Regions from separate parts of the Bradyrhizobium guangxiense genome, predicted to be linked through region 1. Evidence: predicted binding sites of a transcription regulator. Region 1 holds the regulator's gene; each other region holds the start of a gene.
The links. Region 1 encodes LexA, which represses DNA repair genes until DNA is damaged. Its sites were predicted from a motif close to TGTTCNNNNTGTGTTCNG; they were not measured.

Region 1 (4,531 bases):
GGCGGCCTTGCCGGGCGCGGTCGGCCACATCCCCGCGTTCAGTATTGCGCCGCTGGTCGGAGCGAGCCTCGGCATCATCGTGATGGGCCTGTTGCGCACGCCCTTGCGCTGGGCCGGTGCCGTGGTTCTGCTGGCTTCGATCGCCTGGGGCCTTTCGGTGCGGCAGCCCGATGTCCTGATTGCCGGGGACGGCGCGAGCGTCGCGGTGCGGGGCGGGGACGGGCGTTTGCACCTGATCAGGGCTGGGAAGGACAATTTCCTGCTGAGGGAGTGGTTGGCGGCCGACGCCGATCCGCGCGATGCCGGCAGTAGCGCGCTGGCCGACGGTATATCGTGCGACGAGGCCGGCTGCGTCACGCCGCTCGCCGACGGGCGGCTGGTCGCGCTGGCCTTGCGCATCGATGCGTTGGCGGACGATTGCAGCCGCGCCGCCTTGGTGGTGACGTCACGGCCCGCGCCGCCCGATTGCGCGGCGATGGTGGTGGATCGGCAGCGGCTGGTTCGCCAGGGCGCGCTGGCGCTCACGCCGCGTGGTGACGGATTTTCCGTCCAGGCGGTGAGGGCGAGAGGCACCAACCGCCCGTGGTTGCCGGCCGGTGCCGGCGAAGGCGAGTTCGACGGCAGTCTTGCGCCGAGGACGGCTCCCCGCAACCGCGACGCAACGCCAACGGAGACCGACTTGCAGGCCGACGATTGAGGATGGAGGGGAGGGGAAAGGGGGACGGTCCGATGGGATTCCGTGAGACGCAAGCCATACCATCTCGCCGGCCTCGGCCGGCGACGGCATTTCCTTAGCCTCGACCTTGCGGCCGGGGCGGCGTCAGCCGATCGGCAGACGCGTGACCGGCGGCCGGCTGTCGGCGATGCTCTGCGGCTTGTGCTCGCGCTCGCCGACCGGCTGGGTCACCGGCAGCTGCAGCACGGTCGCACGCTGGCCTTCGACGAGCTGCGTCACCAGCACGTATTTGCCGTCAGGGAATTCGATCGCGTCGTGATGGCGGTCGGGAATGTGCGGATCGATCTTGCCGAACTTGCCGACGCGGGAATTGACGGTGCGCGTCCAGATCCAGCGGTTGTCGTAACGGACGTTGTCGGCGAAGGCGAGCTCCGTTCCTGGAAGCAGGCAGACCGCAACGGAGAGATCGGCTTCGGAGGCGAAGCCGCGTGTCGAGGTGCCGCGGAACGTGGTCGTGACGATCGTCTCGCCGACTTCCGCGGGGCGCGTCGCGACGGCATGCAGGCTATAGTCACACATCGGGTGCTCCTCATGCGAAGAAAGCGACCCGCACCTCTCTTGGAGGCACAGGCCTCTGTCAGAGTAAGGACGCAAAGCTCTGCTTGGTTGAAGGCGAATCTGCGGCTGTGATCTGCGCGCCGCGATCACATTAACTTTCCCGGATTCGCTAGGAACAAAGCCCGCTGCCGCGCATTTGGCCGGCACGTGTCAACGGCTGGCAAACGCGACGCCTGCATCGCCAGCACGATTGCGGTGCTGCGCAATTGCATTGCGCCGGGCGTTGCAGACATGACGATGCGGTTGCGCGGCAACCGCCTGCCGGTGGTGCGACCAGCGGCGGTCACAGCGGCACTCAAGCGATACGCACTTGCCTGTCCCCTCCAACGCGGAGGCCGTGACGCGATGCTGTCTCGTGCGATCCGCTGAGGACGTGGCCGTGGAGGAGGGGCCGGATAATCTGTGCAGAACCAGAAAGACTATCCAGCCGGAGCGGACATCCGTCCGCTCCAATATCTGATCGGCGTACCGATCGAAGGCGCGCAAGGCGCCGGATGTTCCTGTACCGAGTGCGTCCGCAAATCAGTACTTCCGGTAAAGTCCGATCAGCTTGCCCTGAATCTTCACGCGGTTCGGCGGCAGGATGCGTACTTCATAAGCGGCATTGGCGGGCTCGAGGGCGATTGAGGCGCCGCGGCGGCGGAAGCGCTTGAGCGTGGCCTCCTCGTCATCGATCAGCGCCACAACGATGTCGCCGGTGTCGGCGCTCTCGTTGCGCTGGATCAGCGCCATGTCACCGTCGAGGATACCGGCCTCGACCATGGAATCGCCGCGCACTTCGAGTGCGTAATGCTCGCCCGAGCCGAGCATGTCAGGCGGCACGCTGATGGTGTGGCTTCGGGTCTGTAGCGCCTCGATCGGCGTGCCGGCCGCGATGCGGCCCATCACTGGCACCGCCACGGGCCGCTCGCCCTCGTCAGCGGGCGGGCTGGTGCTCGCGCGCACCTTGCCGAGATTGCCTTCGATGACGCTTGGCGTGAAGCCGCGTCGGTTGCCGGCGGCCGCCTGGAGCTCCGGCAGCTTGATCACTTCGATGGCGCGGGCGCGGTTGGGCAGGCGGCGGATGAAGCCGCGCTCCTCGAGTGCGGTGATCAGGCGGTGGATGCCTGACTTCGAGCGCAGGTCGAGCGCATCCTTCATCTCGTCGAAGGAGGGCGGCACGCCGCTTTCCTTCAAACGTTCGCTGATGAACCGCAGAAGCTCGTATTGTTTGCGCGTTAACATCTCGACCAAAGTCCCCCGGTTGATGTCGTTCGATTCCGAGACGGTGAATTCAGCGACAGGGCGCTACATGCTCGAAACAAATCATGAACGGACACTATATGTTCGATATGTGTTCCGCAACTGCTTAATTTACCGTGAACGAAGCGAACCTCGCGGAATACGTGTGGCCGCGCGGCTCAAACCGGCAGCCGCAACACCTCGCAAGGGCTGCCGGCTTCGGCCTTCTGCGCGAAGGGTGCGCGCACGAGAAGTACCTGTGCCGCAGCGAGATTCGCAAGCAGAGAGGAGTCCTGATGGCTGACGGGAAGGGCGACTTGCGTGCCGTCGTCGCGCAGCTCCAGACGCGCGCGCAAGTAATCCTCGCGCTGGTCGTTGGCACCGAGATCGCGGCCCAGCACGGCGCGTTCGCGGCGATGATGAATCACCTCTTGGCCCGATAGGGCACGAATCAGCGGCACCATGAACAGGAACGCGCACACGTAAGACGACACGGGATTGCCGGGCAGGCCGATCACGCGCATGGCGCCGAGCCGCCCGTGCATCATCGGCTTGCCTGGCCGCATCGCGATCTTCCAGAACGCCATCGCGATGCCTTCGTCCTTGAGCGCCTGCTGGACCAGGTCGTGGTCGCCGACCGAGGCGCCGCCGGTGGTGATCAGGATGTCCGCGCCGCTGTCGCGGGCGCGGCGGATTCCGGCGGAGGTCGCCTCCAGCGTATCCGCGGCGACACCGAGGTCGATGGTCTCGGCGCCCTCGCTGCGGGCGAGCGCATGCAGTGCGTAACCGTTGGAATAGACGATCTGGCCGGGGCCGGGCGTGGTGCCGGGCATCACCAGCTCATCGCCGGTGGCGAGGATCGCGACCTTCGGACGGCGGCGGACGGGCAGGTGCGGGTGATTCATTCCAGCGGCGAGCGCGAGATCGCGCTCGGTCAGACGGGCTCCCCTGCGCAGGAGCACGTCACCCTCGCGGAAATCGACGCCGGCCGGGCGAATGTGCCGTCCGGCGATCGCGGCCTCCCTGATGGTGACCCTGTTGCCGTCCGCAACGGTGTCCTCCTGGATCACCACCGCGTCCGCGCCGTCTGGAACGACGCCGCCGGTGAAGATCCGTACGGCTTCGCCGGTGCTGACCGTCCCGGTGAACGGCCGGCCGGCCGCGACCTCGCCGATGACAGTCAGCCTGGAATCAATCATTGCCGCATCCACCGCGCGCACGGCATAGCCGTCCATCGCCGACATGGCATGCGGCGGCTGCGTGCGCCGCGCCGCGAGGTCATGGGCGAGCACGCGGTGGTAGGCTTCGTCGAGCGAAACCATCTGCTCAGGCAGCGGCTCTGCCCCCGCCAGCACCGCAGCAAGGGCGTCGGAAACCGGCATCAAGGCCACGGCGGAACTCCTGCTGAGCACATCGATAAAATGGCGGAGAGTTCTAGCCGAGTGCAGGCGCGAGGCAAAGCAGCACGCAGAATGATTTATCGTGCGTGATCTCAGTGCGGAGGAGGGAAGCTCACGTCCGCCGGGGCATGATCCGGAAGGCAAGGCAAACCGGCATGAGGATCGCCATGGCTAGAACGAGAAAAACAAGCGCCACGGCCAGCATCGGTCAACTCCCGGTCGGTCCGTCCGTACCGAGGTCGAACGCGACGTCTGGAGCTTTGGGCCCTTGATCCTTGTCGGGGAGCGGGTCGGCCTGCGATTTCAGGTCGGCCGCCTTTCTGATCAGCTTGGCGGAAAGGTCCGAATCCGAGGTGTTTCTTGCGAATTCAAGCAGGAGAGAGGCTTGCTTGGTGAGGTAGGTTTTGCCCAGCACGTCGATGAGTCCGGTGTAGAAGTCCCAACGGACTCATGAGTCCGGAGGGTGGTATTCCGTTCCCGGGAACTCTGTATAAAAATGCACAAAGTGATCAGGTTCCATATTTGCTGCAAATTTAGTTCCGGACGCGCTTCCGGCGCGGGCTTCGCGTAACGAATCTCTGGGGTCAGATACCCAACGCCTTCAATGCGTTCCCAA
Region 2 (4,531 bases), 2.8 Mb from region 1:
CCCGCTCCACAGCAGTAATGTGCACGAACACGTCGCGGCCGCCGTCGTCAGGCTTGATGAAACCGTAGCCGCGTTCGCCGTTGAAAAACTTAACCGTTCCCGTCATGGCCATCGGGAAACTCCCCCTCATTGCTCCTCCGCCGCGACGCAGACTCACGTCGCGACATGACCGGACGTTACGAAGCCCGGGAGCTGGCCATCCTTGGGCGGACCGCTGGCGGTCCGGCCGGATCTTTCTTAGGCCTTCACTCCGCCGCAACCATTCGCGGAAGCGGAACGTAAAGCCAGTCACGAAACCAGCATAATACGGTTCTCTGCAGATTGACTACCGCTCCTGCATATTTTTCCCAAGAATGCCGGAGTGTTACGGCCTCTCTTCAGGGCTTGGGGACCTCCAATCGGAATCTGGCAGCGCCACCCTGGCCGAGCGGTATTTCCAGCTCAGGCAGGATCGTCTTGAGCTCGCCCTGCAGCGTGTAGGGCGGATTGACGATCAGGAGCCCGGTCGAGGCGAGGGCCCCGCCGTCGAGCTGGGGCGCGACGCTGAACTCGAGGCGCAGACATTTTCCGGGTGGTTTTGCTGCAGCTGCGAGCCGGGCGACCGTTTGGGCCAGCGTATCGGTGGCACGCCGGTTCTTGGCCGGATACCAGATGACATAGATACCGGTGGGCCATTTGGCGAAGGCGGTGGAGAAGGCCTCGCTCAGCCGCTCGAACTCGTCCTTGGCCTCGAACGGCGGATCGATCAGCACGAGGCCGCGCCGCTCTTTTGGCGGCACGAAGGCCGGCAGCGCCACCCAGCCGTCGATATCGACCACGCGGGCCTGTTCGTCGCGGCGCAGCACGTCGATCAGGGCCTTTCGCGCCTTCGGCTCGAGCTCGCAGGCGACGAGCCGGTCCTGCGGCCGCAGCAGGCCGCGCGCGATCAACGGCGAGCCCGGATAGGCCCTGAGCTCGCCCTTCGGATTGAAGGCGCGGACGATGTCGAGATAGGGCTTGGTCAGCGCCGCGCTCTCGTTCGACAGGCGCGCTTGCATCAGCCGCGCGATGCCCGTCAGCCATTCGCCGCTCCGGCGCGCTTCGTCGCTGTCGAGGTCGTAGAGGCCGGCCCCGGCATGGGTGTCGATGACGCGGAACGCCCCAGGCTTCTCCTGCAGATAGGTGATGATGCGCGCCAGCACGATGTGCTTGATGACATCGGCGAAGTTGCCGGCGTGGAAAGCGTGGCGGTAGTTCATGGCGGAGAGTTACGACATCGCGCGATGAAAGTAACTCCCGTCATTCCCGGGCGGTGCGCAGCACCGAGCCCGGAATCCATTGGTCGGCATTGCTTGTGGCGATGGATTTGTGGGTTCGCGCTTTCCGCGCGCCCTGGAATGACGAACGCTAACCGCCCCTGATCGGCGGCATGGTCACCTGATCGCGGCGGCAGGCGCGGCGTTCGATCTCGTCGCAGGCGCGGAATTGCAGGTCCTTGCTGAGGCAGATGCGGACCTCGGAGAGCCTGGTCCGGTTGCAGGTGACCGAGACGGCGGTGCTGCTCAGCCCCGGATTGGCCTTGATGAAGGCTTCCTCGACCTCGGCCGGCGCCACCGTCTTAGTCTGCGACAAATCGAGATATTCGGCCGGTATCTTGATCGCCGCGCGCGCTTTGCGGATCGTCTCGAAATAGCTGCGATCGGTCAGCCCAGCGCAGGTGCCGTGCTTGTCCCACTCGTTGAAGATCAGCCCCGGCGCCGGCATCAGATCAAGCATCGAGGAGACGATGCTGCGGTTCAGCCGCGGTGCGGGCCGCTGGCAATATTCCGGGAAGCCGTTCTCATATTGCGGCCACAGCCCATGCACCACGAAGGCATAGGGCCGTCCGCCGCACTGGATCTGGGAGCGGCCGCCGCGCTCGGCCGCCTCCTCGCAAAACGAGGGCGACCACGACAGCGACAGCACATAGAAATCGAACTCGCCGGGCGTGTTCTGCCGCTTGTCCTGCGCCTTCGCGTCGCCGGCGAACGAGGCCAGGCCCGCGGCCAGGATCAGGGAAAGGGCCAGCGAGATCACCAGGCGAGAAAACGAATGCAATCTGGAATGAAACATGGCGACGCCTCTCAACTAGACTGTGCAGGAAGCCTAGCAGGCGACAAGAACATTTCAAGAACAAAATTCAGGCGTCGGCCATTTGGCCGCTGACCGACCCCGAATCAGGCTCTTCGAGTCAGGGCTTGGCGGCGCGGCAGGCCGGATTGTAGGCCCAGTTGCGGTCGAGCCCGACCACGCACCATTCGACGCCGTTGCCATAACTGGCAAACCCGCCATCCTCGATGATCGAGAAGTGCACCTTGCGCACCTTGCCGTCAGTCAGCATGGCCTCGCCGGTGCAATAGCGGCGCGGAATGTTGTCGGACTGCCAGGGCCGGAACGCGGTCTCGCGGACGGCCGAGAAGCCGGTGATCTTCAACGAGGAATTCCAGAACGTGTATTCCTTTTCGGCGAACTCGTGCACGATCCTCGGCAGAGCCCAGTCGCAATTGGCGACGTTGCCGTCATAACGCGGTCCGCTCAGCCAGAAATTCAGCTCGAGCGGATTGGCCGCCTTGGCCTCGCCGAGCGACAATGCTCCGAACATGAGGCCGAGTAGGGCGGCGAAGCGGAGCGATTTCGGGGAGGGGGCGCGCATGGTCAATCCGGACAGCTAAGGTCTTGCGAAGGTTGGACGGTGCCGCGAAGGCCGGGGGAGGTCAAGTGCAGCGCGGCAACACTTCGCCAGGAGTTGACCACAACGTCACAGCCGGCAGGATTTCCGTTCTTTTCACGGCGATCACCGCACCGTAAACTGGCGGCCAGCCAATTGGAGTGACGGGAATGCGAATCATTGCGGCCGCGGGTCTTCTCGCCAGCCTGGTTGTCTCGGGTATGACGGCGAGCCAGTCGGCGCGCGCCGACATCGTGCCGCCGTTCAAAGGCAATGACACTGGCGGTATCATCGCCTATTCGATGGCCACCCAGGTCGACGCACGCCAGGTCGCGGTCGACCACTGCGCGCGCTATGGCAAGGTGGTCAAATTCCTCGGCGTACAGGCCTATGAGGGCGGCTACATCTCGTTCTCCTGCCGCTGGGTGCCTTATGGCGCCGCCGATCAGCCGATCCGCACGCTTTACTGAGGCGTTGCCGTAACGCCGCGATCTCTGCCGGGAGCTTCTCGCATGACGCGCAAACTCGCTTTGCTCGGCTCGATGCTTTGCCTCGTGGTGTCGGCGGGCGGCGCTAGCGCCGACGATCTGCCGGTGCGCAAGGCCGGTCTTTGGGAGATGAAGCTGGTCACATCAGGCTCGCCCGTGCCCGAGATGACCATGCAGCACTGCACCGACGAGACCGTCGACAAGGAGATGAGCAACAACGTCTCCCCGATGGCGAAGCAGATCTGCGCCAAGCAGGAAATCAAGAAGACGGCGACCGGCTATGTCAGCGATTCCGAGTGCAGCGTCGCCGGCGTGAACACGACGTCGCATGCCGAGATCACGGGCGATTTCAACTCGGCCTACACGGTGAAGACCTCCTCGCACGCACAAGGCGGCGTCGCTGGCGCTGCGGGGCGCGATACCAATATGACGCTGCAAGCCAAATGGCTTGGCGCCTGCAAGCCGGACCAGAAGCCTGGCGACATCGTAATGCCCGGCGGCTTCAAGATGAATGTGCGCGACATGGACAAGCTGAAGGCGCTCTTGCCGAAGTAGGGGCGAATGCCGGTGTGCTCCCTCGCTCCGTCTTACGGAGAGAGGTGAACTAAGCGACCTACACCGGAATCCGCACGCTCGCCCTCAATCCCCCCATCGGGCTGTCACCCAGCGTGATGTCGCCGCCATGCGAGCGGGCGATGTCGCGGGCGATGGCAAGGCCGAGGCCGGTGCCGCCTTCGTCCTGGTTGCGGGCGTTGTCCAGCCGCAGGAACGGCTTTAACACCTCTTCGCGCAAATGCGTGGGAATGCCGGGGCCGTCGTCGTCGACCGTCACGGTCAAATAACGGTGATCGCGCTGGCCGCTGATGGCGATGCTCTTGCCGTAGCGCGCCGCGTTGGTGACGAGGTTGGCCAGGCAGCGCTTGAACGAGGCCGGCTTCACCGTCACCACGGGCAGGCCGTGGAAGGCAACGGTCGCGGTGTGGCCATGGCGCTCGGCGTCGCTGCGCAGCTCCTCGAGCGCCTGTGCCATGTCGGTCGGCTGCGACTGCTCGCCGGAATCGCCGCGCGCGAAGGCAAGGTAATCCTCCAGCATCATCGACATCTCGTCGACGTCCTTGCGCATCCCGTCGAGCTCCGGGCTGTCGCCGATCAGCGCCAGCTCGAGCTTGAAGCGGGTCAGGATGGTGCGCAGATCGTGGCTGACGCCGGCGAGCATCGCGGTGCGCTGCTCCATCGTGCGCTCGATGCGCGACTTCATTTCGAGGAAGGCGACCGCCGCGCGCCGCACCTCGCGCGCGCCGCGCGGCCGGAAATTCGGTGCCTCGCGGCCCTTGCCGAAACTCTCCGCGGCGTCGGC
Region 3 (4,531 bases), 110 kb from region 1:
GAGCTCTTCGCCGATCTCGTCGCGGCCGAGTGCGGTGAGGCGTGCGAGGCGCAGTTCCAGGATCGCCCTCGCCTGCTCCAGCGACAGGCGGATGGTGCCGTCCTCGTTGATGCGGTGGCGGGGATCGTCGATCAGCGTGATGATGTCCTCGACGTCGCGCGCGGGCCAGTCACGCGTCATCAGGGTTTCGCGCGCGGCGGCCGGCGTCGGCGAATGCCGGATCACGCGGATGATCTCGTCGATATTGGCGACCGCGATGGCGAGGCCGACCTGCTCATGCGCGCGCTCGCGCGCCTTGCGCAGCTTGTATTTGGTCCGACGGGTGACGACCTGCTCGCGGAAGCCGACGAAGATCGTCAGCATGTCCTTCAGGTTCATCGTCTGCGGACGGCCGCTATCGAGCGCGACGGCGTTGACGCCGAAAGAGGTCTGCAGCGGCGTGAACTTGTAGAGCTGGTTCAGCACCACGTCGGGCACGGCGTCGCGCTTGAGCTCGACGACGACGCGGTAGCCGTCGCGGTCGGATTCGTCGCGCAGATCGGAGATGCCCTCGATCTTCTTTTCCTTGTAGAGCTCGGCGATGCGCTCGACCATCGTCGCCTTGTTCACCTGATACGGGATCTCGGTGATGACGATCGCCTCGCGCTCCTTGCGGATCGTCTCGAACGTGACCTTGCCGCGCATGACAATGGAGCCGCGGCCGAGATGATAGGCGCTGCGGATGCCCTGGCGTCCGAGGATGATGCCGCCGGTCGGGAAATCCGGGCCCGGGATGATGCTGTTGAGCTCGTCGATCGTCAGCGATGGATTGTCGATCAGCGCCACGCAGGCGTCGATCACCTCGCCGAGATTGTGCGGCGGGATGTTGGTGGCCATGCCGACGGCGATGCCGCCGGCGCCGTTCACCAGCAGGTTCGGGAACCGCGCCGGCAGAACCACGGGCTCCCGCTCGGAGCCGTCGTAATTGTCCTGGAAATCGACCGTGTCGTCGTCGATGTCCTCGAGCAGCTTCAGCGCGATCTTGGTGAGGCGGGACTCGGTGTAGCGCATCGCCGCCGCCGGATCGCCGTCGACCGAGCCGAAATTGCCCTGTCCGTCGATCAGGGGCGCGCGCATCGAGAAGTCCTGCGCCATGCGCACCAAGGCGTCGTAGATCGCCTGGTCGCCATGGGGGTGGTACTTACCCATGACCTCACCGACGGCACCGGCGGACTTCTTGTGCTTCTTGTCCGGGGTGTCGCCGCGATTGTTCATCGCGAACAGGATGCGGCGGTGCACCGGCTTCAACCCGTCGCGCGCATCGGGCAGCGCACGCGACACGATCACGCTCATGGCGTAGTCGAGATAGGACTTCTTCATCTCCTCGTAGATGGAGACGGGGCGAATGTCCGAGGGTTGCGCCGGCTGGTCGCCGGGCTTGTTGTCGTCGTCAGCCAAGGGGGAATCCGGTGAGTTTTTGTCTGGGAATCATATAGCGCATCGGAGGTCGGATAACCCCCCTTGCAGCCCGCCGTAAAGCGCTTTTTCCGCTTATTTTTCCAACTACTTACGGCCTCGGAGCCGGTGCCTGGAACGGCCCGGGAAACAGCCCCTGCGGAACGTCAATTACGCGTCCAGCGACCGCGCCGCAAACCCACCCCGGCCGGCCAACCGGCCCGGCCTAAGCCGACCTCATCCCAAACGTGAAGCGGGCCCGGAATCCCGAGCCCGCCCCGTCGATTAGTAAGATCTGCTGACACAAAATGAGAGCTCTGGCCAAACCTGCCGCCGCTCCCGCGTTGTGCTCCACCCGCTCAGAACGGGATGTCGTCGTCCATGTCGCTGTTGCGGCCACCGCCGCCGGCGGCCACGGGGCGGCGCGGCGCGCTGCTGATGGGACCTGAGGAGCCGAAATCGCCACCCGGCTCGTCGCCGAAGCTGCCACCGCCTCCGCCGCCGCCGCGGCCGTCGAGCATCGTCAGGGTCGAGTTGAAGCCCTGGAGTACGACCTCGGTCGAATACTTCTCGACGCCGCTCTGGTCGGTCCATTTGCGGGTCTGGAGCGCGCCCTCGATGTAAACCTTTGCGCCCTTCTTCAAATACTGCTCGGCGACCTTGCAGAGCCCCTCATTGAAGATCACGACGCGATGCCACTCGGTCTTCTCCTTGCGCTCGCCGGTATTCTTGTCGCGCCAGGTCTCCGAGGTGGCGATGCTCAAATTCGCAATCGGCCGCCCGTCCTGGGTGCGGCGGATTTCAGGATCCTTGCCCAGATTTCCAACCAGAATGACCTTGTTGACGCTTCCCGCCATCGCCGCTCTCCACTCCGAATGCCACTGAATCTGAAAGGCCGAGCGCGCTGCCCGCGCTCCTCTGCCCCCTGCTGAGGCGACCTATACGCTTGCCGGGACCGCTCAGCCCGCCACCGCCAAAGGTTATCCCCACATATAGCATCGACGTCGGATCTGTTCCAGATTTGTTCCCACGAGCTTCAGCACAAAATGCGGAGACGGGAATGGCTTAAAATTGCGTCGCGATGGCCGTGGGAATGGAACCAAACCGGGTTCCCGTGAACCACAAAAACCACTTAACATTCATTAAGTTAAGAGCGGTCGGATTGGCCCGGACTGTTGCGCATCGGGCACGGACTCGGCCACCGCGCCGGGCTATCGTTGCCTCGATTTGATGCAAATGGGCCTTGCGCCTGAATAGTCCGCCTCGGGGAACTCGATAGGCGGATACGACTGGGGAGATTGCAATGAAGAAAATTCTGTTCGGCCTCGCTGGCGCAGCTGCGCTGACCATCTCGGCTCCGGCCGGTGCTGCCGATCTCGCAGCCCGTCCCTATACCAAGGCGCCGGTCGCGCCCCCCGCTCCGATCTACACCTGGACCGGCTTCTACGTCGGTGTGCAGGGCGGCGGCGGCTGGGGTCGCAGCAACGAGACCTTCTTCGGCGCTCCGAATACGGCGATCTTCGCTGGATCCCAGAACTATGACATCACCGGCGGCTTCGTCGGCGGCGTGTTCGGCTACAACTGGCAGTCGGGTCCGGTCGTGTTCGGCCTCGAAGGCGATTATCACTGGGCTGACATCAGCGGCCGTTCGGCCGAGATCAATGCCGGCGTTGGCGACACCTACTTCACGAAGATTCGCGGCTTCGGCGACATCAAGGGCCGCCTCGGCTATTCGACCGGTCCGGCGCTCTTGTTCGTCAGCGGCGGTGCCGCGGTCGGCGACATCCAGCATCGCTATGACGGCGTCCCCGGAAACGTCTTCGTCCGGAACGACTGGCGTTGGGGTTGGACCGTCGGCGCCGGCGCGGAATACATGTTCGCGCCGAACTGGTCCGCCAAGGTCGAGTACAACTATATCGACTTCGGCAAGAGCACGATTCAGTACAGCGCCGTCCCGACCAACCGCTCAGAGTGGAAAGACACCGTCCACACCGTCAAGGCGGGCATAAACTATCACTTCAACTGGGGCCTGCCGGGCGCCACGCGATACTGATATCCGTCTGATATCATCGAGACTGAAGGCCGGCCCCGCGCCGGCCTTTGTCGTTGGTGGCTCGCCGGATGGGTGAGTCACGCTCACGTTTTAGGCGACCGTGTGGCTTTTGAGAGACACAACTTGCAGCTTTGGTGGTGTAAGCACGGCACCAGTTGGGCCGATGAGTCCGCTCCCTTCCGGTCACGGAAGGCAACAACAGAAACTGGGACTGGGATTAAGTTGAAAATGAAGAAGGTTTTGTTGGCTTCGGCCTGTTTGTTTGCTCTGGCAGCCCCCGCTTCGGCTGCTGATCTCGCGGCTCGCCCCTACACCAAGGCGCCCGTCGCTCCGGTTGCGGCCGTCTACAACTGGACCGGTTTCTATCTCGGTATCGTCGGTGGCGGCGCTTGGGAAGACGCTTCCGGCGACCCGAAGATGAAGGGTGGCTTCGTCGGCGGCACCGCCGGCTACAACTGGCAGACCGGCAACGTCGTGTTCGGCGTCGAGGCCGATGGCGCCTGGGCTGACGTCAGCGCTTCGGCCGCTGGTACGGTTTTCGTCCCCGGCATCGGTGGCATCCCCGCTTCGGTGAGTTCCAAGACCGACGCGATGGGCACCGTGCGCGGCCGCATCGGCTGGGCCGTCAACAACGTGCTGTTCTACGGCACCGGTGGTTACGCCTGGATCGACAACAAGATCACCGCCACGCTGGGTGGCCTCTCGGTCTCCGACAGCAAGTTCCACTCCGGCTGGACTGTCGGTGCGGGCGTCGAGGCGTTCTTCGCGCCGAACTGGTCGGTCAAGGGCGAGTATCTCTATCGCAGCCTCGGCGGCGAGACCTACTTCGGTGCCGTTCCCACCGGCACGCTCAACCTCCACACCGTGCAGGTCGGCGTGAACTATCACTTCGGTGGCCCGATCGTCGCCAAGTACTAAGCTCTAGTCCAACGCTATCCGCGTTACGAAAGGCCGGCCTCGCGCCGGCCTTTCTGTTTTTTCGGCACGCTCCAGAGCAGCTCCGCGTCCTCCTGCTGCCATGTGCCGCCAGCGCGCCAACATTCG

Region 2: X268_RS03285 (ribonuclease T2 family protein) is a predicted target of LexA. The motif match lies at 2,137-2,154, and genes of this name have one in related genera.
Region 3: X268_RS16060 (single-stranded DNA-binding protein) is a predicted target of LexA. The motif match lies at 2,446-2,463, and genes of this name have one in related genera.

The regions. Positions count from the first base shown of each region.
Region 1 covers NZ_CP022219.1:3,501,412-3,505,942, reverse strand. Annotated here, with positions in the region: gene X268_RS16600 (ComEC/Rec2 family competence protein) at 1-697, shown strand, start outside; gene X268_RS16595 (hypothetical protein) at 821-1,255, opposite strand; gene lexA (transcriptional repressor LexA) at 1,817-2,518, opposite strand; gene X268_RS16585 (molybdopterin molybdotransferase MoeA) at 2,695-3,906, opposite strand; gene X268_RS16580 (hypothetical protein) at 4,124-4,330, opposite strand; gene X268_RS16575 (HAD family hydrolase) at 4,500-4,531, opposite strand, start outside.
Region 2 covers NZ_CP022219.1:683,905-688,435, forward strand. Annotated here, with positions in the region: gene X268_RS03275 (cold-shock protein) at 1-112, opposite strand, end outside; gene X268_RS03280 (23S rRNA (adenine(2030)-N(6))-methyltransferase RlmJ) at 378-1,238, opposite strand; gene X268_RS03285 (ribonuclease T2 family protein) at 1,387-2,091, opposite strand; gene X268_RS03290 (hypothetical protein) at 2,210-2,671, opposite strand; gene X268_RS03295 (hypothetical protein) at 2,857-3,156, shown strand; gene X268_RS03300 (DUF3617 domain-containing protein) at 3,199-3,729, shown strand; gene X268_RS03305 (ATP-binding protein) at 3,788-4,531, opposite strand, start outside.
Region 3 covers NZ_CP022219.1:3,389,307-3,393,837, forward strand. Annotated here, with positions in the region: gene gyrA (DNA gyrase subunit A) at 1-1,437, opposite strand, end outside; gene X268_RS16060 (single-stranded DNA-binding protein) at 1,794-2,291, opposite strand; gene X268_RS16065 (outer membrane protein) at 2,738-3,487, shown strand; gene X268_RS16070 (outer membrane protein) at 3,716-4,405, shown strand.